Regions from separate parts of the Megasphaera sp. DISK 18 genome, predicted to be linked through region 2. Evidence: riboswitches for the same ligand, from Rfam matches in the RefSeq annotation. Region 2 holds a riboswitch; each other region holds the start of a gene.
What was found. A riboswitch is a leader RNA that binds a small molecule or an ion and turns the genes downstream of it on or off. The one in region 2 is predicted to bind S-adenosylmethionine.
Positions count from the first base shown of each region.

Region 1: it holds a riboswitch for S-adenosylmethionine, as region 2 does, so the genes downstream of both, A0U42_RS04985 (methionine ABC transporter ATP-binding protein) here and A0U42_RS02425 (MetQ/NlpA family ABC transporter substrate-binding protein) in region 2, are expected to answer to the same signal.
Region 3: it holds a riboswitch for S-adenosylmethionine, as region 2 does, so the genes downstream of both, metK (methionine adenosyltransferase) here and A0U42_RS02425 (MetQ/NlpA family ABC transporter substrate-binding protein) in region 2, are expected to answer to the same signal.
Region 4: it holds a riboswitch for S-adenosylmethionine, as region 2 does, so the genes downstream of both, A0U42_RS06145 (MetQ/NlpA family ABC transporter substrate-binding protein) here and A0U42_RS02425 (MetQ/NlpA family ABC transporter substrate-binding protein) in region 2, are expected to answer to the same signal.

Region 1 covers NZ_LUGJ01000021.1:36,556-41,695, forward strand. Annotated here, with positions in the region: gene A0U42_RS04970 (dihydroorotate dehydrogenase electron transfer subunit) at 256-1,017, shown strand; gene A0U42_RS04975 (dihydroorotate dehydrogenase) at 1,017-1,934, shown strand; gene A0U42_RS04980 (methionine ABC transporter permease) at 2,206-2,859, opposite strand; gene A0U42_RS04985 (methionine ABC transporter ATP-binding protein) at 2,840-3,883, opposite strand; SAM riboswitch class I at 3,968-4,065, opposite strand; gene A0U42_RS04990 (aminopeptidase) at 4,125-5,140, opposite strand, start outside.
Region 2 covers NZ_LUGJ01000011.1:147-5,286, reverse strand. Annotated here, with positions in the region: gene A0U42_RS02450 (tetratricopeptide repeat protein) at 1-305, opposite strand, end outside; gene A0U42_RS02445 (NusG domain II-containing protein) at 340-738, shown strand; gene A0U42_RS02440 (Gx transporter family protein) at 748-1,266, shown strand; gene A0U42_RS02435 (hypothetical protein) at 1,287-1,889, opposite strand; gene A0U42_RS02430 (3'-5' exonuclease) at 1,944-2,612, opposite strand; gene A0U42_RS02425 (MetQ/NlpA family ABC transporter substrate-binding protein) at 2,746-3,570, opposite strand; SAM riboswitch class I at 3,656-3,755, opposite strand; gene A0U42_RS02420 (MFS transporter) at 4,033-5,140, shown strand, end outside.
Region 3 covers NZ_LUGJ01000034.1:10,826-15,965, reverse strand. Annotated here, with positions in the region: gene A0U42_RS07645 (hypothetical protein) at 1-975, opposite strand, end outside; SAM riboswitch class I at 1,167-1,268, shown strand; gene metK (methionine adenosyltransferase) at 1,330-2,520, shown strand; gene priA (primosomal protein N') at 2,631-4,991, shown strand.
Region 4 covers NZ_LUGJ01000025.1:435-5,574, reverse strand. Annotated here, with positions in the region: gene A0U42_RS06165 (GDSL-type esterase/lipase family protein) at 1-39, opposite strand, end outside; gene A0U42_RS06160 (tryptophan transporter) at 36-1,511, opposite strand; gene A0U42_RS06155 (energy-coupling factor transporter transmembrane protein EcfT) at 1,524-2,207, opposite strand; gene A0U42_RS06150 (energy-coupling factor ABC transporter ATP-binding protein) at 2,210-3,022, opposite strand; SAM riboswitch class I at 3,517-3,611, shown strand; gene A0U42_RS06145 (MetQ/NlpA family ABC transporter substrate-binding protein) at 3,712-4,542, shown strand; gene metF (methylenetetrahydrofolate reductase [NAD(P)H]) at 4,645-5,140, shown strand, end outside.

The sequences.
Region 1 (5,140 bases), on a different contig from region 2:
TTCATGATATCATAAAAAAGAGCCATGCCCATCCAATACACCATAAATGGTGTACATAGGATGGCAAACCGCAAGGGTCTGTCTGCTGTTGAACAGCAGAACATGGTTCCTGATACAATCCGTGTAGCAGAATCGTTACGCGGAGTCAATGATAGGGTAAAGAGATTTAAAAGGCGTCAACTCAGATGTGGACTTTTTGAGTAATTTGTGGAATAATAGAATCGCTATATAGAAATGAGGAAGGATGATCAGAGGGTGAAAAAATTTGTGGAAATGGCGACCATTGTCGAAAATACAGCCATCATTCCGGAAGTTTGGAAAATGGTCTTCCAAGCGCCGAAGACGGCCAAGGAAGCCAAGGCCGGTCAGTTTGTCAACGTCCATCGCGATGGGGGACAGACCTTTTTGCGCCGTCCCTTCGGTATCGTCGATGCCGATGTCGATGCGGGAACGGTGACCATTATTTACCGCTTGGTCGGCGTCGGTACGGAAGAAATGAAGGACCTCCGTCCCGGCGATGTGATCAACGTCGAAGGGCCCTTGGGCGACGGCATCTTTACGACGACGCCGGGGAAAGTCCTTTTGGCCGGCGGCGGCGTGGGACTGGCGCCGCTCATCTTCTTGGCGAAACAGCTCGATCATCCCATCGTGCTCGTCGCCGGTAAGACGGCAGCCGAAACGTTTTGGACGGAGTTCTTTGAACCCTATGCCGAACAGATTTACGTCACCACCGACGACGGTTCTAAGGGAATCAAAGGCTTTGCCGTCGATGCCCTGCCGACCATCTTTTCCGAACATCCTATCGATCGCGTATCGGTCTGCGGGCCGACGATGATGATGAAGACCATTGCCGAAGGATCGGCCAAGGCCGGCATCGACTGCGAAGTCTCCATGGAAAAACGGATGGCCTGCGGCTTCGGCGTCTGTCTGGGCTGTACCTTTGAAAGTAAAATAGACGGCAAGCGCTATAAAGTCTGCAGCGACGGACCCGTCTTTTCGGCAAAGGAGGTCTTCTGATGATTAGTGAACGGATTGCCGTCGAATTTGCCGGAATCTCGATGAAAACGCCCGTCATGGGTGCGTCGGGAACCTTCGGATTCGGCATTGAATACAGTGATTTTCTCGACCTCGACGCCGTCGGGGCCATCATCTCCAAAGGCATTACGCCCTTGCCGCGGCCGGGCAACCCCGGTGTCCGCGTCGCCGAAACGCCGGCAGGCATGCTCAACTGCATCGGTTTGGAAAACCCCGGTGTCGACGCCTTTAAACGGGACATCCTGCCGAAGGTAACGTCTTCCTGTCAAACGCCGCTCATCGTCAATGTCTCCGCCGGCAGTGTCGAAGAATACGGACAAATCGCAGCCGACCTCGACGTCGATGGCGTCGCCGGTCTTGAAGTCAATATTTCCTGCCCCAACGTCAAAGAAGGGGGGATCGTCTTCGGTACCCAGCCCGAAGCGGCGGCCGCCGTTACGCGCAGCGTCAAGGACCATACGAAAAAGCCGGTCATCGTCAAATTATCGCCTAACGTCACCGATATTACGACCATGGCCAAGGCCGTCGAAGCGGCCGGTGCTGATGCCATTTCCCTCATCAACACCCTGACCGGCATGGCTATCGACATCACGACGCGTCGGCCCATCTTGGGCAACATCACCGGCGGGCTGTCGGGGCCTGCCGTAAAACCCATCGCCCTGCGCATGGTTTGGCAGGCGTCGAAGGCCGTCTCCATTCCCATCCTGGGCCTGGGCGGTATCGTGACCTGGCAGGATGCCGTAGAATTCATGCTGGCCGGTGCCAGCACGGTCGCTGTCGGCGCCCATAACTTCGTCGACCCCCGGGCCGTCGAAACCGTCGCCGAAGGCCTCGACCAATACTGCAAGGACCAAGGCATCGCCCATATCAGCGACATCGTCGGTCAATTAGAAGCATAAGAAGCTCATACAACAACGTCTTGTGGACACTCTCGTTCACAAGGCGCTTTTTTGTTGGCCTAATATAGATGTGACGCTTTACAGAGCTTCAATTATCATCGTTATTGTCGTCGGAGCTTCATCAAAAGGCCTGCCGCGGTTTGGCCGGCAAGACCGGTGATTGACAGCGGGCAGTTAATTTCTGCGCAGCTGTCTCTTTTCATCTTCAAGGCGACATAAAAAAGACATGAACAGGAGATAAACCCCGTTCATGTCTAGGCTTGCAGATTTTTTATTTCTTATTCTTCTTATGCGATGCCAGGTCGCCGCCGTACTGGATGAGGTTGACGACGACGATGAGGATGATGATCGTCGCTAACATGACGTCGGGACGGAAGCGCTGGTAGCCGTAGCGGATGGCGATGTCCCCGAGGCCGCCGCCGCCGATGGCACCGGCCATGGCCGATGCGCCGATGAGGTTGACGATGAGGACCGTAACGTTGTTGATGATCGTCGGCAGGGCTTCCGGCAGGAGGACCTTGCGGATGATCTGGAAGGGCGTAGCGCCCATGGATTCAGCCGCTTCGACGAGGCCGTAATCGACATCGCGGATCGACGTTTCGACGAGGCGGCTGAGGAAGGGAATGGCGACGATGGTCAAGGGGACGCAGGCTGCGGCCGTACCGATGGACGTACCGGCAATGAGTCGGGTCAAGGGGATGATAGCCACCATGAGGATGATGAAGGGCACGGAACGGATGATGTTGACGATGGTGCCCAAAATCCGGTTGATGAAGAGGTTTTGCAGGATGTGGCCCTTGCTGGTCGTGACTAAGGTGACGCCCAGGGGAATGCCGATGATGCCGGCGATGACCGTGGCCACGGCGACCATATAGAACGTTTCTTCAATGCCTTGGAGCATTAACTTAATGATTTCTTGGGACATAACCTAATACCTCACTTCCTATCGGTAATGTTTTAATATACGAGAAGGCCTTGGCCTGGGTTTCCATATCGCCCATGATGACGATGATCAAGTAGCCGAAGGGTTCATCCTGGATGTAGTCGATGTTGCCGTAGAGAACGCTGACCTTGACGTGGAAGGTGCTGACGATTTCCGAGACGACCGGTTCGTGGGTAGCCTTGCCTTTAAAGCGCAGGCGGACGAGCATGTCGTGGTCCGGCGTAGGCTGGTCGGAGACGCCGAGATTCTTGATCCCCTTCGGCAGTTCCATGTTGATGACCGACGTGACGAAGTCTTTCATGGTCTGGGACTGGGGATTGGTGAAGATGTCGACGACGCGGCCCATTTCCTTGATGACGCCGCCTTCGATGACGGCTGCCCGATGGCAGATGTTTTGGACGACAGCCATTTCATGGGTGATGATGACGATGGTAATGCCCAGGCGCTGATTGATGTCCTGGAGGAGTTCTAAGATAGATTTCGTCGTCTGCGGGTCGAGGGCCGACGTCGCTTCGTCGCAAAGGAGAATCTTGGGGTCGCTGGCAAGAGCCCGGGCAATGCCGACGCGCTGTTTCTGGCCGCCCGAGAGTTGAGACGGATAGTTGGCGGCGCGGTCGCTGAGGCCGACCAGTTCCAACAGGGATTCGACTTTTTTATGGATGACGTCTTTCGAGGCGCCGACCAGTTCCAAGGGGAAGGCGATGTTTTCAGCAACCGTCCGCGATGAGAGGAGGTTGAAGTGCTGGAAAATCATGCCGATATTTTTGCGTTCTGCCCGAAGCTGAGATTCGCTCATTTTGCACAGGTCTTTGTCGTCGATGATGACTTCGCCGCTGGTCGGTTTTTCCAGCATATTGATGCAGCGGACGAGGGTCGATTTACCGGCGCCGCTCTTGCCGATGATGCCGAAGATCTCGCCGTCTTCGATGGTCAGGTTGATGCCCTTTAAGGCTTGGATTTGGGCAGCGCCGCCGTAGGTTTTGGTAATGTTCTTTAAGGTAATCACAGTATCACTCCTTGAGCCAGGCGTACAGGGGATAAAGACAATAAAAAAGGCCGTCATGCAGATGACGGCCGTCAATACGGTGTTACTTCATCTGTCGGAATGTTCCGGTGGACTTGGCACCTTCCCGAATGGGGGTTGCCGCAGCGTCATCGGGCCAGTCCCTCAGCTGCTCTGGATGAAAGGTATATCGTTGTTGCAACTTATAATAGCACGGCTTTTTGCCGTTGTCAATAAGTAATCTTTACTCGGCCCAGTTTCCGTTGGTGAATACAGGGACGACGGTGCCGTCTTTTTTTAGGCCCGTAATGGTAAGGTCTTTGGAACCGACCATGAAGTCGACGTGGATCATGGAATCGTTGAGGCCGGCTTTAGAAAGGCCTTCTTTGTCGAGTTCTGTGCCGCCTTCAAGGCAGGTCGGGTACGACGCGCCCAGGGCTAAATGGCAGGAGGCATTTTCATCGAATAAGGTTTCGTAGAATAAGATGCCCGACAGGGAAATGGGCGAGGCGTAGGGGATGAGGGCCACTTCGCCCAGGCGGCCGGCGCCTTCATCGACGGCGACGAGCTTCTGTAAGACGTCTTCACCGACTTTTGCGGCGGCGTCGACGACCTTGCCGTCCTTAAAGGTCAGGTGGAATTGATCGATGGTGTTGCCGTTGTAGACGAGAGGCCGCGTGCTGTATACCGTACCGTTTACGGCGTCGGCCTTGGGGGCCGAGTAGATTTCTTCTGTCGGCACGTTGGCATTGAATAAGATGGCCGTTTCCGTTTCTTCCATGCCGCCTTGCCAGATATGGTTATCGGGAAGGCCGACGGTAAGATCCGTGCCCAGGCTGTTGGTGTAGTGAAGGCTCGTGAAGTGCTGATTCGTCATCCACGTCCGGCGGGCCTTGAGGTTGGCCAGATGGGCATCCCAGTCGGCCAAGGGATCCACACCGTCGGCTCTCGACGATTGGAGAATCTGGTTCCACAGGGCTTCATAAGCCTTGTCGGCGTCAAGATCCGGGTAGAGGAGCTTGGCCCAGACGGCGCTCGGGACGGCGGCGACGAGCCACGTCGTCTTGGAGGCCATCATGCCGTCGATATATTCTTTTAAGGCCTTATTGTGCGCCTTTTGCTGGGCGAAAATCTTCTTGGTGTCGATGCCGCTCAAGAGCTTGGGATTGGCCGAAATGAGGCTCAGGAAGGCCGCTTTTTTATGGTAGTAATGAAGGCTGAAGTCGCGGCGCCAGTCGGGCAGGGACTCAAAAGACGACA
Region 2 (5,140 bases):
TTTCCCGTTTCATTGCCGCGCATGGCCAGGGTAACGCCTTTGTTGCTGAGAGCCTGATAGTTGTCGGCGTCAAGGGAAAGGGCTTTGTCGAAGTCGAGAAGGGCTTTGTCATAGTCTCCAGCCTGATAGTTTTTAATCCCTTCGTCGCTGGCGGCTTTAGAATCGGTCTTGATGGCCGGGGCAGAAGGGGCTTTCGTGGCCTGTATGGGCTTTGCCTGCTGCGATGATATCGGCTGGGGGCTGCACCCGCTGGTCCACACGGCGGCTGCGGCTAGGAGCAGGATTGCTGCGTATTTTTTATTCATCGTTATTTCTCCTATTCGTCAGTCTGGAAAACATATGAAACAAATCATTAATAAATGGGATATTCTCCTCGTTGCCGTCCTCCTCGTCTTATCCCTTATTCCGGAGGGTATCTTTTACATGACCGGGAATGATGCGGCTGTTCACGATACGTATGCTGTCATTCAAGTCGACGGCAAAATATATAAAGAAGTCCCCTTGTCAGGTCATCAGGGAACGGAGACGATTCCTATCAAGACGGACCACGGCTATAATCTGGTCGTCGTCAAAGATGATACCATTGGCATCGTCGAAGCGGACTGCCCGGATAAAATCTGTATCGGCGAGGGCTTTATCAGCCGTCCCGGGGCAACCGTCGTTTGCCTGCCTCATAAGCTGCTGATCGAAGTCAAGTCTGCCGGGGGCGGCGAACCGGATGTCATTCCGGCCCATTAGAGGTGGCTTATGAAAAAAACGTTTCGCATCATCATGTTGAGCCTGTTTATCGCTCAATCCTTAGTCCTATATATCGTCGAAGGCATGCTTCCCGTTCCTTTTATTGCGCCGGGGGCTAAGCTGGGGCTGGCCAATTTGATTACGGTCATCGCCATGTACTCCCTGCCGCGAAAACGGGATGTCTGCCTTATTCTCTTCGTTCGCGTCCTCTTAGCGGCCGCTTTTGGCGGTGGGATTAACGCATTCTTTTACAGCGTGGCCGGTGCTGTCCTCAGTTTAGGCGTCATGCTCCTTCTCAAGGGAGCCGGGAAGTTTTCGATTCTCGGCGTCAGCATGGCCGGCGGCATCTTCCATAATCTCGGGCAGGTCCTCGTTGCCTCGCTGGTCGTGGCCAACCTTAAAATCATGCTGTACCTGCCGGTTCTGGCCGTAGCCGGAGCGGGAACGGGGCTTCTCATCGGCATTACCTCGGTATTTACCCTGAGGCATTTGAAGAAACTGCCAATCTATAAAAGGATGCAGGAATAATTATATCGGATATGATGGCCTTAGGGCTGTAAGCTGACGGAGTCTATGATTTCGTCAGCTAATTTTATCTTATCATCCTTATTTTCATCACAGGCCACGACGACAATCCAGGTCACAGGCCCGTCTGAAAATCCAAGGAGGCGCGCCCGCATGGATCTTTTTTCGTAGGTAAAGGTTGCGTTGCGGACTACGGCGGGTTTTCCGTCCAGCGTCCGTTCTTCTTGCGTGGTTGAAACGTTTTCGGCTCCGATTTTGGCTAAGACCGCCTGTGTTGTCGTATCGACCGTCTGGGCAAGGTTCTGTCGGACGGCGTCTTCTTGTTTCAGGTGGAGGTCATCGGCCATTTTTCGGACGTCGACACGGTTGGTGTAAACGGCGATGTAAAGACCGGCATCGTTTTCACCGTAGAGGCGACTGCCTTCATAATAAGGCTTGGCGGCGGGACTTACGGGAATGGGCAGGTCGAAGCTTTGCAGGTTGCCCGGTAATTTTATGGAAATAGCCGAACCGAGGCCGTCGACACGTTTTTCTTTTAAGGTGATGGTATAGCAGGCCGTCAAGGTAAGGGCCAAAATGGGCAGCAGTACGATCAGAATCAGAAATCGAATTCGCGTGTGAATCATAAAATACCTCGCAGAATGTAGACAGAAGGCGATATCCGTTTTTCTTCAAACCGCTTATTTACGGGCTTCACGGAAGGCATCGGCCAGTGAAAAGGTGAGGGGGCCGGTGACTTTAGTAGCGTCGATGATAGGCTGCATGATGTGGCGGAATTCATCGCTCTTCTTGGATAATACATATAGTTTTGAAGTGTTGCGGGCATCCCACAAGGCGTCGTGCATTTGGCCGTCGAAGGTTTCGCCAAGGGTGCTGACTGCTTTATCCAGGGATATGACGTTGTCGAGCCCCAGCAGATTGCAGTAAATCTGTTGAAAATTCTGCCAGTGTTCGAGCATCCAGCGGACGCGTTCATCTTCTTTAGCATTGGTAATTTTGAGACGGAGTTCGCTGTCGAGCTGACGCCAGTCGTTTTCGCTCCAGGCATACATCTCGTAATCGTTGGGACAGCCTTCATTGCACCAGGTGAGAAAGTGATCGAAGGCTTCGGTGAAATGGGGCTTTCCCTTTAACATTTCCATCGTAATGCCCGTCAATTCTTGGCAAGTCTGATTCATGGTCGTCGTGTATTCCGGCATGACGTATTCTTTATAGGCAGAGATTTCATTGCCTTCTTCGTCTATCTTGACGGCACCGATTTCGATGATTTCGCCCTTACACGTTCGGCGTGCTTCTTTTTGGTCGCGCCCGATGGGGTTCATCTCGAAGTCGACGAATACTGCTTTCATAGGTCAGGCTCCTTTCTGATTCATGATGATAATTTTTATTATACCATAATAAAAAGGCCTCGTGCAGAAGATATTATGCACGAGGCCTTGTAGTGTCTATCTTTTTTGAAGACTGTCTTTTAGAAGCGATGGCTTAGAATGCCGGGAGAATCGTTCCTTGGAAGTGTTCGTCGATGAACTGTTTAATCGGGGCAGACTGATAAATAGCGAGGACCTTTTTGTAGGTTTCGTTGTTTTCATCGCCTTGGCGAACGACGAGTACGTTGGCATACGGCGAGTCCTTCGATTCAACGAGGAGGGAATCCTTCTGCGGGTTCAGACCGGCCGGAATGGCGTAGTTGGTGTTGACGCAGGCCAGGTCCGTGTCATCGAGAGAACGGGGAATCTGAGCGGCATCGAGTTCGACGAACTGGAGATTTTTCGGATTGGCCGTAATGTCCGTTACCGAAGCGTCTACGGAGTTGCCGTTCTTCAAAGTAATCAGGCCGGCCTGCTGGAGCAGGAGCAAGGCCCGGGCACCGTTGGTCGGGTCGTTCGGAATCGTTACCTTGGCGCCGTCGGCGACGTCTTTGAGATCTTTATATTTATGGGAATAAACGGCCATGGGCAGGATAATCGTCTTGCCGATGGAAACGAGCTTTAAGCCCTGTTTCTTAACGACGTTATCGAGGTACGGCTGGTGCTGCATGGAGTTCATATCGAGGTCTCCGTCGGCCAGGGCCTTGTTGGGCTGGACGTAGTCGTTGAATTCGACGACTTTGATGTCGAGGCCTTGTTTGGCAGCTTCTTTGGCGACTTCTTCCATGACTTCTGCATGGGGACCGGCGGTGACGCCGACTTTGATTTCTTTCTTGTCACCGGAGGCAGCGGAATCGCTGGAGGATCCGCAGCCGGCGACAGCCAGGCAGGCCGTGGCGATGAGGAGGGCTGCAAAGACTTTTTTTACCGTTATTTTCATGTAAATCATATCCTTTCTGAAAGTAAATGGAAGTTGTCGCTCAAAAAGAAAAGCCGTCATTCAGATGACGGCTCGGATTGCGATTCGTTCATCTGCCGGTAATATACCGCTGGACTTGGCACCTATCCCGATTGGGGGTTGCCGCAGCGTCATCGGGCCATTCCCTCGGCTGCTCTTGATGAAAGACAATGTGTTGTTGATGGTGTATATAGTACCATTGAGAGAATACACTGTCAAGTCCTTTTTTGCTTTTCTTGAGAATTTTTTTGTCTCATGTTATAATGAACCTACTCATCGGAGGGCTTTATACCCGTATTGTATCAGGCTGGATAAGATGTCGCAGCAGCCATTGTCCGGAGGTCCTGCAAGTCCGTATATTTGCAGGTCGACGTAAGGGCAGTCAGGTCTGTTGTGGTTTTTTATCCGGCTTTTTTTGCGCACATAGCTTCGAGGTGATAAAACATGCAGTTTGAACGGGATTTACATTGGCAGATTTATTCGGCAAAAGCCTTTTACTTTATCGGCGGTTTCGGCTTTACGACGTGGGCGTCGCTCATTCCTTTCTTGAAACGGCACCTGGCGATACCGGCCGACCACTTGGGCTTTCTCTTGCTGGGAATCGGCCTCGGGGCCTTGATCATGATGATGCTGGCCGGTACCATTGCGGCCCGTCTCGGCTGCCGTCGTTCCTTGACCATCGCCGGCTTGTGCATCGCTGCCTTTTTGAATCTCTTGTGCTACATGCCGGCCTATGGGCTGGCTGTCCTGACGGCGGTCTGCCTCGGCGCTTCTTTAGGCCTCATGGATGTCGTCGTCAATATCAACGGCATCTTTATCGAACGCAAAGTTCGTACGCGCATCATGTCGGGCCTGCAGGCCATGTGGTCTCTGGGCAATTTCATGGGCGCCGCCTTCTTTGCCTTTTTGCTCCAATTCCACCTTCCCTGGCAGGGCGTAGCCTTTGCCAGTTCGGCCGTCATCATGGCCTGCGTTTTCTTTTTCGGGCCGCACTTGCACAATGAACGCCAGGCCGCACAAGAACGGCCGCACTTCATACGGCCCAAGGGCCAAATCGCCGTCATCGGCCTTATTTGTATGATTGCCTTTCTCGTCGAAGGCGCTATCGATGACTGGAGCGGCGTCTTCATGACCCTTGAAAAGGGCATCGATATCTCCCGGTCGGGCTTGGGGCTGACCTTGTTTACGGCTTCGTCCTTCATTACCCGCCTGGCAGGGGATACGCTGACCATGCATTGGGGACCGCGGCGCCTTCTTGCCCTGTCCCTGCCCGTTGCCTTTTTTGGATTTATCGGACTCTTGACGATCAGCGAAGGTTGGCTGCTCTTCCTGTCCTTCATTTTAATCGGTCTCGGTACGGCCAATACGGTACCTATTTTCTATTCCCTCTTAGGGCGGCAGAAAGTCATGCCTATTTCTGATGCCGTCTCGTCGGTCAGTACCATCGGCTACGCCGGCATCCTTTTGGCGCCGGCCCTCCTCGGCTTTATCGGCCGGACCTATTCGCTGTACGCGTCTTTCAGCCTGGTCACGGTCCTCTTGGTCGTCATGG
Region 3 (5,140 bases), on a different contig from region 2:
CGGGGCGTCTGATTTCACCGGAGTCGAGGCGATTATCGGCGCTGACGGCTTTACGGCTGCATCGGCCTTCGGTACGGCTGCCGAGCTTGTCCTTTCGGGTGCTGAAGCAACTTTTTTTGCCAATTCAGGATTTGCCTCATATTTACGAAGGGTCTGACGCAGGGTCAACAGCTCCGATACCTGAATGGCGGCTTTTTCCTTGATCCGTTCCGTGTACTCTTCCTGTTGGCGGAGGGTCGCTTCGTAGTGCTGAAGATCTTCTTGGCGACCGTTTCGTTCATCTTCCAGTTCTTGACGCAGTCGTTCCAGTTCAGAAAGAACGGTTTTGCGGTTTTGCGATTCGAGACGAAGCTTCAGGAGTTCTTCCCGGTCGGCTTCCATTTGAGCTTTTTCCTGGCGCAGCCGGAGGAGTTCTTCTCGTTCTTCGCCGGCAATCATGGCCGGTGTCTTTTCGGCGTCCGCCCGGCTGTCATCGACCCAGGGGCCGTCGTAGATAGCCATTAAGTAGATGCCTAAGGATTGGGCGGCCATGTGTTTGGCTTGTTGGATATCTTCAAAGACATCGCTCAACCCGACGAGCTCATCGTCGGTCTTCAACATTAAGAGGTCGATCATGCCCATGTAGGAATCGTCGCCTGTCGTCTGGGCTGTGGCATAGCGTTCCAGACGAATCGTACCGGCATAGATTTCAGTGGCATTTCGTTTCGATGCGTAATAGGTATTGATGAGGAGACGGTCCGGTGTCCGTTCGTATATCCGCAGGATCATGGCTTCTTCCCGCTCCGTGCCGTTATAGCGGATGAAGGCCAGGCTTTCGCGCTGCAGTAAGGTATTTACCAATCCTTGGGTACGATACCATTTATCCCAGATTTCTACGCGCTTGGCCAAACGCAAATCTGCCGTTTTACAATGGGTGGCAAAGTCAAAATAAGGGTCGTTGAAAAATATATCTCTTGGCCGCAATTTGGTCATCATAATCATCCTTTCTTTCTATCTATTCATTATAACGTTTTCTGTAACGGATGTAAAAATATTCTTCAGGAAGTGTGGAGGTGAACGGGTACGTCGGAATTTTTTTAGAAGGACAGAACTCATGTTTGCTATACCAAAAAAGAACTTGCAAAATAGAGGGGTTTGAATTATAATGAACCAGTAAATCAAATAAAGAACCATCAAGAGACGACGGAGGGACTGGCCCTATGATGTCGCAGCAACCTTCATAAATGAAAAGGTGCTAATTCCAGCAGTCTTATACTGGCAGATGGGGATTGGAAGCCCCTCTCATGACAGTCATGAATGAGGGGAATTTTTTTTTAAGGAGGAAACCTCATGGTGAAAAATCGTGAATTCTTTACATCTGAATCCGTAACCGAAGGGCATCCGGATAAAATGGCTGACCAAATTTCTGACAGCATTTTGGATGCCATTCTTGCAAAAGATAAAAATGCCCGCGTTGCTTGTGAAACCTTAGTGACTACCGGGATGGTCCACGTCGTCGGTGAAATTTCGACGACGTGCTATGTCGATATTCCGCACATCGTTCGTGAAACCATTCGTTCCATCGGTTATACCCGTGCGAAATACGGCTTTGACTGCGATACTTGCGGCGTCTTGGTATCCCTCGATGAACAGTCGCCGGATATTGCTATGGGCGTCGACGATGCCCTCGAAAAGAAGGAAGGCAATACGGACCAGTTCGACACCATCGGTGCCGGTGACCAGGGGATGATGTTCGGCTATGCCACGAATGAAACGGATGACTACATGCCCCTGCCTGTTTCCTTAGCGCACCGTTTGGCACGCCGCCTGGCCAGTGTTCGTAAAGACGGAACGCTTTCTTATCTCCGTCCGGACGGCAAGACCCAAGTCACCGTCGAATATGAAGACGGCAAACCGGTTCGCATCGATACCATCGTCATTTCGGCGCAGCACAGCCCGGAAATCACGCGTGAACAGATTGAAAAGGACCTCCTCGAATTCGTCATCAAACCGGAACTCCCGCAGGGCTTATTCGATGATAAGACGAAGCTCTTCATCAATCCGACGGGCCGTTTCGTCATCGGCGGTCCTCAGGGTGACTCCGGTCTGACCGGTCGTAAGATCATCGTCGATACCTATGGCGGCATGGCTCGTCACGGCGGCGGTGCTTTCTCCGGGAAGGATCCTACAAAGGTCGACCGTTCGGCCGCTTATGCCGCTCGTTACGTCGCTAAGAACGTCGTCGCCGCCGGCCTTGCCGATAAGTGCGAAATCCAGTTGGCATACGCCATCGGCGTAGCTCGTCCCGTTTCAATCCACGTTGAAACGTTTGGTACGGGCAAAGTCGACAATGAAAAAATTGTCGGACTCATTGAAAAGAATTTTGACCTTCGTCCGGCTGGCATCATTGCCATGCTCGACTTACAGCGGCCGATTTACAAACAGACTGCTGCTTATGGCCACTTCGGCCGCAACGATCTCAACCTGCCTTGGGAACAGACCGATAAAGCGGATACGCTCCGTAAAGAAGCCGGCTTATAATTGAGATGCAGAGACTGCCGCAGGGACGGCAGTCTCTTTCTGTTTTTGGGCGTATGCCCTCGGACGGCAGCGACGAACTTCGGCTGCAGCCCTAATGAGGAGGTATGTCCGTGATTGCTGAAATTATCATTAATACGACGGCCAAACGGTTACAGCAGACCTTTTCGTATACCGTGCCGGATCACCTGGCCGTTCGCGTCGGAAGCCGCGTCATCGTTCCCTTTGGCTTTCGCCGGGAAGAGGGGATTGTCGTCGCCCTCCATGAGGCGCTGGACGAACCGGCCGACTTTACCTTAAAGCCCATTGAGGGCCTCCTGTCATCACAGACCGGATTTCGGGAGGAAATGATTGAAACGGCCCTTTGGATCCGCGACTACTATGTCTGTAATCTTTCCGATGCCCTGCGGTTGTTCATGATCGATAAACGCGGCCTCGTCCGCCAGGAGGTACTGTCCCTGGGGCCGACGCCGGCGACGACGGCAGAAGGCCGGTCGGTTCAGCTCTATGTCGCCGATAAGGGCAGGGTGGAAAAAGGAGCCCTCGGCCGTAAATTTGGTCGTGACCTCGTGTCTCGTCTCTTAGCCGAAAACGGTCTTTGCAGTGAGAGCTTTTTAAAGAATAAGATTGCCGATAAAATGGAGGACTGGCTGGCCTTTGAAAAGGATGACCTCGATGGTACCCTTCACGGCCGGCCGAAACAGCAGGCCTTATTGGCGGAACTGAAAGAAAAGAGAACGGCGCCGGCTGCTTTCTTTCAGTCGAAAGGCTATACGCGTGACCTCATGCGCCGCCTGGCTGCGACGGGCCTTGCCCGTTGGGAGCAGCATCCGGCAGGGACGACAAACATCCTGCCGACGCTTGAACCGGATGAAGCCCTGCCGCTGACGGCGGAACAAAAAGATGCCCTCCATGTGATCGAAGGCGATGAAGGCGGAAAAACCTACGTCCTCCATGGCATTACGGGCAGCGGCAAGACAGAAATCTACATGCAGCTTGCCGAGAAAGTACTGGCTAAGGGACAGCAGGTCATCGTCTTAGTGCCGGAAATCGCCTTGACCGGCCAAATCGTGCGCCGCTTCCTGCGCCGTTTCGGTGACGATGTCGTCGTCATGCACAGCCAATTGTCCCAAGGCGAAAAACGAAATAACTGGCTGCGCATGCAAAACGGGACCAGTCATATCTGTATCGGTGCCCGGTCGGCCGTCTTTTCGGCGGCCCGGTCCATCGGCCTGTTCATCGTCGACGAAGCCCACGACAGCTCGTATAAGCAGGATGAGGCACCTCGCTACCATGCCGTGGCCGTAGCCCGGAAACGGGCGGCTTACTATGGCTGTCCGGTCATCCTCGGCAGTGCGACGCCGGCCTTAGGCGATTATTATAAGGCCCTTCAAGGGGACTACGTCTTGGTGGAACTGAAGGAACGCGTCGGTCACCGCCCGTTGCCGGAAGTCACCGTTGTCGATATGAGGGAGGAATTGGCCCGCGGCAATTACCGCGTCGTGTCCGATTCCCTGTACGAACTTTTGAATGAAACACTGGCCGCCCGTCAGCAGGCAATCATCCTCCTCAACCGGCGGGGGTATTCGACATTCGTCATGTGCCGCAAATGCGGCTATGTCGTCAAATGCGATACCTGTGATGTGGCCATGGTCTATCACCGCCAGTCGTCCCATTTAAAGTGCCATTACTGTGATGCCGAAAAGCCGGTGCCGACGGTTTGCCCGTCCTGCGGCAGCAAATACATTAAATTTTTTGGCAGCGGCACGGAAAAGGTGGAGCAGCAGCTCCATGAGCTCTTCCCCGAGGCTCGTATCGTCCGCCTCGATCAGGATACGACGAGCCGCAAACACAGCGGCGACCGCATCATCGAAGCCTTCCGCCGCCATGAATACGATATCCTATTAGGGACGCAGATGGTCGCTAAAGGCCATGATTTTCCCGGAGTCAGTGCCGTCGGCATCTTGTCGGCCGACAGCCTGCTCAACCTGCCGGCTTACTGGGCCGGCGAGCGGACCTTTCAGCTCCTTACGCAGGCCGCCGGTCGGGCCGGTCGAGGCGACGTTCCCGGCCGCGTCGTCATGCAGACCTATGCGCCGGATCACTACGTCATCCAATGCGCAGCCCGCCAGGATTACCGCGCGTTCTACGATCAGGAAATCCAGTTTCGTAAAGAATTGGCCTATCCGCCCTTTCAGGAAATGACGAAGATCCTGGTCAGCGACAGCGACGAACAAGAAGTCTGGCGAAAGGCCAACGACGTGGCAGCGGCTCTTTCGAGCTGGAATAAGGATCACGGAGAGACGGTTATTATCATCGGTCCTTATGAAGACGTCATCAAAAAGATCCGCAATAAATATCGCTTGGTCTTGTCGCTGACGGCGGCAGACCTGGGACCGATAAAGAAAGGGATGCGTCAGCTTCCGGCCTGCTGGCAGACCGGTGTCGTCATCGATGTCGACCCGTCGATGTAGCAGATTTTTAACTTTTTTTAAACATTTTTGACATAAAAGCCTGTGTGATGCCACACAGGCTTCGCTTTTTGCAGGGCTTTGCCGGGTCTATAGAAAAGGGAAGTATCGCTGCCCCGGGCCTTGTATGAATCTGATATAATAGAAGTGTA
Region 4 (5,140 bases), on a different contig from region 2:
CCCATAGGTCAAACTATCGCCTAAACAGAGGATTTTCATGACCGGATCCCCTTTTGAACGGCTGCTACGGCCGTTTCTGCCGAAAGCCACGGCGCATCGAAGCGGCAGCCGGCTTTTTCAAGATCCATTTGACAAGCAAACATCTTGGGAATGGCACTGGCATAAATATCATGATCGTACATATAGCGCAGCGTCGTTTCAACGTCGGCATCGCTGAGGATGTGGCCGTGGTCGATGAGAACCAGTCGGTTAGCGTAAGGAAGGGCCGCTTCCAGCGTATGTTCGACGACGACAATCGTATGGCCGTAGGTTACATTCAAATCGTGAATCAATTCATAGAACTCGTGGGTCCCTTCAGGATCCAGGGCCGACGTCGGTTCATCGAAGACCAGGATGTCGGGATTGGTTGCCAAGACATCGGCAATGACCAGACGCTGGCGCTGGCCGCCGGACAGCTTGGTCAAAGGACGCTGGCGATAAGGCAGCATGTGTACTTTTTCCAGTGCTTCCGTGACGGCCTGGTCGATTTTATCGGGGGCAACGCCCTGATTTTCCAGGCTGAAGGCGATTTCTTCTTCAACGGTCATGGCGACCAGCTGGCTGTCGTAATCGTCAAGCATGGCTCCAACGCGGGTCGCGAGTTTTGAAATCGTCGTCTGCGTCGTCGCCTGTCCGTTGACATAGACCATGCCCTTCATGACACCGCCGAAATAATGAGGAATAGCGCCGGTCATGGCCATGCACAGCGAGCTCTTGCCGCTGCCGCTTTCGCCGGTAATGACCAGGAAGTCGCCTTCACGGACCGTCAGATTGACATCATCGAGGACCGGCGTCTTCTGTTTATTATAGATATAAGAAAGGTGTTCCATAGAAATGAGGCCTTCTTGAGCGGGCTTCAAGTCATACATGCTGTGATCGGAAGCCACTTCCTGTTCTTCGAGAGAATCGAGGATGCCTCGTGATACGAAGAGGCGCAGGGCCGGAAAATACATAATCGGCGTGACGATGGCATTCAAGGCGCCGATGACGACGACTAAGGGCAGCATGGCTGTAAAATAGACGACGTTCGGAAGATCCATGACGAATTTTAAAATAGTGACGAAGGCACCGCCGCTCATACAGGTAGCGGCAAAGCCGGTCAGGGCAGGCAAGCAGGAATGGCCTTTCACTTTGATGAAGGCCAGGTTCTTGACGATAAAGGCACAGGTAAGGGCCCCGACGGGTTCACTGATAAGGTTGCCATAGGGAAAGCCCGATTTTGACGTCAGAACATTGACCAAGGCAGCGACGAGACCGATGCCGAGAGCCTGTTTATAACTGGGCTTGGTCAAACAAATGGCGACGCAGTAGGTAGCAATCGTCCAGTTCGGCGTAACGCCGCCGACGCTTGGCGATACGAGGTGCAAGATCGTGCCGATGGCCAGCATCAGCGTCGTAATGGTAATCCAGCGGAACTGACCGCCCTGACGGTGATGAAATTCTAATTTAGAAATATCTGCTACTTGTTTCATCGAGTTCCCCTCCTATACCATACCCTGCATCCGCAAGTAAACGATACCGCAGCTCAAAGCCAACATGACAAAAATAACGATGTAATCGCGTCCTTTGGGCTGAACGTTGCTCATAAAACTGTGTTCATGACTGCCAAAGCCGCGCAGTTCCAAGCTGAGGGCCATCGTTTCCGACCGGCCCAAGGACTTCAGCATGAGCGGCTGGACGACACTCATGTAGTTGATAACTTTCTTAAAAACATTGCCCTTCGTCGAAAGGCCCCGGCAGGCCTGGGCTTCCTGAACGGCCTGACTTTCGGCGATGAAGTCCGGCACGAAGCGCAGGGCCGCCGTAAACATGAAGGCGTATTCATAAGGAATCTTAATCTGCTTGACCAAGGCTGCCGTCAAATCCTGGAGGCGCGTCGTCGTCAGCAAGATGATGAAGACGATGGTCATGGCGAGCATACGAAGGCCCGTAACGTAGGCCGATTCTAAGGATCCGCCGCCGAGAAGCTGAACGACGGCCAGAAATGCCGCAAAGATGATCAGACTGAAGACGGCTTTGACGTTGCGCGACAAGCTTCCGCAGAGCCCTAAGAGAATGAGTTCGACGACGACCAGACCGACTAAAGGAAGTGTCGTATGCATGACCAGTGCCCAGAAAGAAAAGGCAAAGGTACCGATTAATTTCGTAACGGGGACAAAGTTTTTCATCATTATTTCGTACCTCCTATTCTTTCCAGCATGGCTGCCGTAAATTCCTTCATCGATTTACAATAAGGAAAATCCGGTGCCGCCATGGACAAGGCGACGGCGTCGGGCCGGCTCAGGCCCAAGTCATATAGGTCAGAGCGTTTCGTAAACAGTTCTTCCGGCGTCCCGTCAAAGGCCTTGGTATGATTGCCGATGACGATGACCCGTTGACAGTATTCTGCAAAAATATCCATATCATGACTGATGATGAGGATGGTCATGCCCTTTTGATGAAGTTCGCTCAAAAGTTCCATGAGCTGCTCCTTATCTTCACTGTCCTGACCGCTCGTCGGTTCATCGAGGATGAGATACTGCGTATGCATGGCGATGGCCGAGGCGATGGCAACCCGCTGTTTTTCACCGCGATTGAGGTTGGGCGGATACGATTCGGCAAGCTCCGTCAGCTGCGTCGCCTTCAAGGCGTCCTCAACAGCTTCTTGGATCTCAGACTCACTCATGCCCAGCTGCTTCGGTCCATAGGCCACTTCTTCCCGAACCGTCGGCCGAAACATCTGCCGTTCCGGCCGCTGGAATACGTAACCGATAAAATGGCTGCGAACGGAAGCATCGTCACCGTTTATGACCTTGCCGTTATATACGATTTCACCGGAAACGGGCTTTTCAAGCCCCATGAGCAAGCGAGTCACCGTCGTCTTCCCACAGCCGTTGCGGCCGCCGAGGCCGATGAACTCACCTTCACCGATTTGCACATTTACACCTTCCAATACGGGAACACCGCTACCGTAATTGAAACTGACATCCTTCATTTCCAGCATCTTTCTCTCCCCTTCTCTTTGAAGACAAAAAAAAACCTTTCCATCCCTATAAAGGGACGAAAGGTTCAGATTCTTCCGCGGTACCACCCAAATTGACTCAGTAAGTCCAGCTCTACATGTACGGCCTCACGGCGATACACGTTTCTTTGATAGCGGTGGAAATACACCGTCGCACCCTACTGGTCACCGTTCAGGCCGCATCTCCCGAATCCATTCTATCCGCCGGTCTGCGCCGAACTTCCACTGCCATCGGCTCGCTGTAGCTGCCACAATCGGATATACTCGTTTCGTTCATCGACAACATTTATGATTTGCTTTAGATTATATAATGGCAGTGGACTCTTGTCAAGATAGAAGAACCTCAAAACAGGTTTCTCGTTTAAAATATAATTTTTTTGCACCATATTATTTCAAATTGACACTGATTATCGAGTATTTTCATATTGACAAATTGCCCATTCATGGTAAACTATTACACAAGACAATTGAAACGACATTTATCCAGAGCGGCGGAGGGACTGGCCCTATGAAGCCCGGCAACCGATAACACGGTGCTAATTCCTGCGGAAACTATTCCGAGAGATAAAGAACCAAGACCAAGCCTCTTTCTCTTTCGGGAAGAGGCTTTTTTTCATGGATAATGGCGAAGCAAAAAGGTCTGACTATTCTATTAACAGGAGGTATAACTCATGAAAAACTTCAAAAAACTTTCCGTTCTCGCCGCTGCGGCCCTGATGGCCGTTGCATTCTTAGCCGCCGGCTGCGGCAGTGATTCCCAGACGACGGCTTCGTCCGACAAGAATGTCACCGTCACCGTCGGCGCAACCCCCGTTCCCCACGCGGAAATCCTCAACGAAATCAAACCGCTCTTGGCCAAAGAAGGGGTCGACCTCAAGGTCGTCGAATTCACGGACTACGTCAAACCGAACCTGGCTTTGAATGATAAGGAACTGGATGCCAACTTCTTCCAGCACACGCCGTACCTCGATAAATTCAACAGCGAACACGGCACCAAATTAAAAGCCATCGCCAAAATCCATGTCGAACCGATGGGCATTTACTCCCGCAAAATTAAAGATTTGAAAGATCTTGCAAACGGCGCGAAAGTCGCCATCCCTAACGACCCGACCAACGGCGGCCGTGCCCTCCTCATCCTTCAGAGTGCCGGTCTCATCACCCTTAAAGACGGCGGCAACATCACCTCCACCGTCCAGGACGTTGTAAAGAACGATAAAAACCTCCAGTTCGTCGAACTCGAAGCTGCTCAGATTCCCCGCTCCATCGACGATGTCGATATCGCCCTCATCAACACCAACTTTGCTATGGAAGCCGGCCTCAATCCTTTGAAGGACGCCCTCTTCTTGGAACCGAAGGATTCGCCCTATGCGAACGTCCTCGTCGTCCGTGACGGCGACGAAAACCGTCCGGAAATCCAGAAGCTCGTCAAAGCCCTCCAGTCTCCGGAAGTCAAGAAATTCATCGAAGACAAGTACCAAGGCGCTATCTTACCGAGTTTCTAATAGACAGGCAACAAAATCTTCAATATAATAAAGATATAGAAAAGAGGCTGCCTCTATGGGGCAGCCCTTTATCTTCTTATGATCTGAGGGGGAAATTAATGTATGCATACTCATGAGCTTTTTGCAAAAAAGACGGTCTTTTCGTTCGAAGTTTTCCCGCCAAAGCGAGATACGCCTATCGAAACCGTCTACCCGACGCTCGATGAACTGAGCAAGATCCATCCGGACTTCATCAGCGTGACCTGTGGAGCCGGCGGCAACGGCGGCAACCGCACGACGGAAGTCGCAACATATATAAAAAACCTGGGCTGTGAAACAGTAGCCCACATGCCCTGCATCTATCTGACCGAAGAAGATGCACTTAAAACATTGCAGGAACTGAAGGCTCGAGGCATCGAAAACATCCTGGCCCTTCGCGGCGACGAAACGCCGGGAAGAGAACGAACGCACCGCTTCGAACACGCCAGCGACCTCATCGCCTTTATTAAAGACAAAGCTCCGGAGTTCAACATCATCGGTGCCTGCTATCCCGAAGGCCATGCTGAGGCCAAGACCGTCGCCGCCGACATCCGCAACTTAAAGACCAAAGTCGATGCCG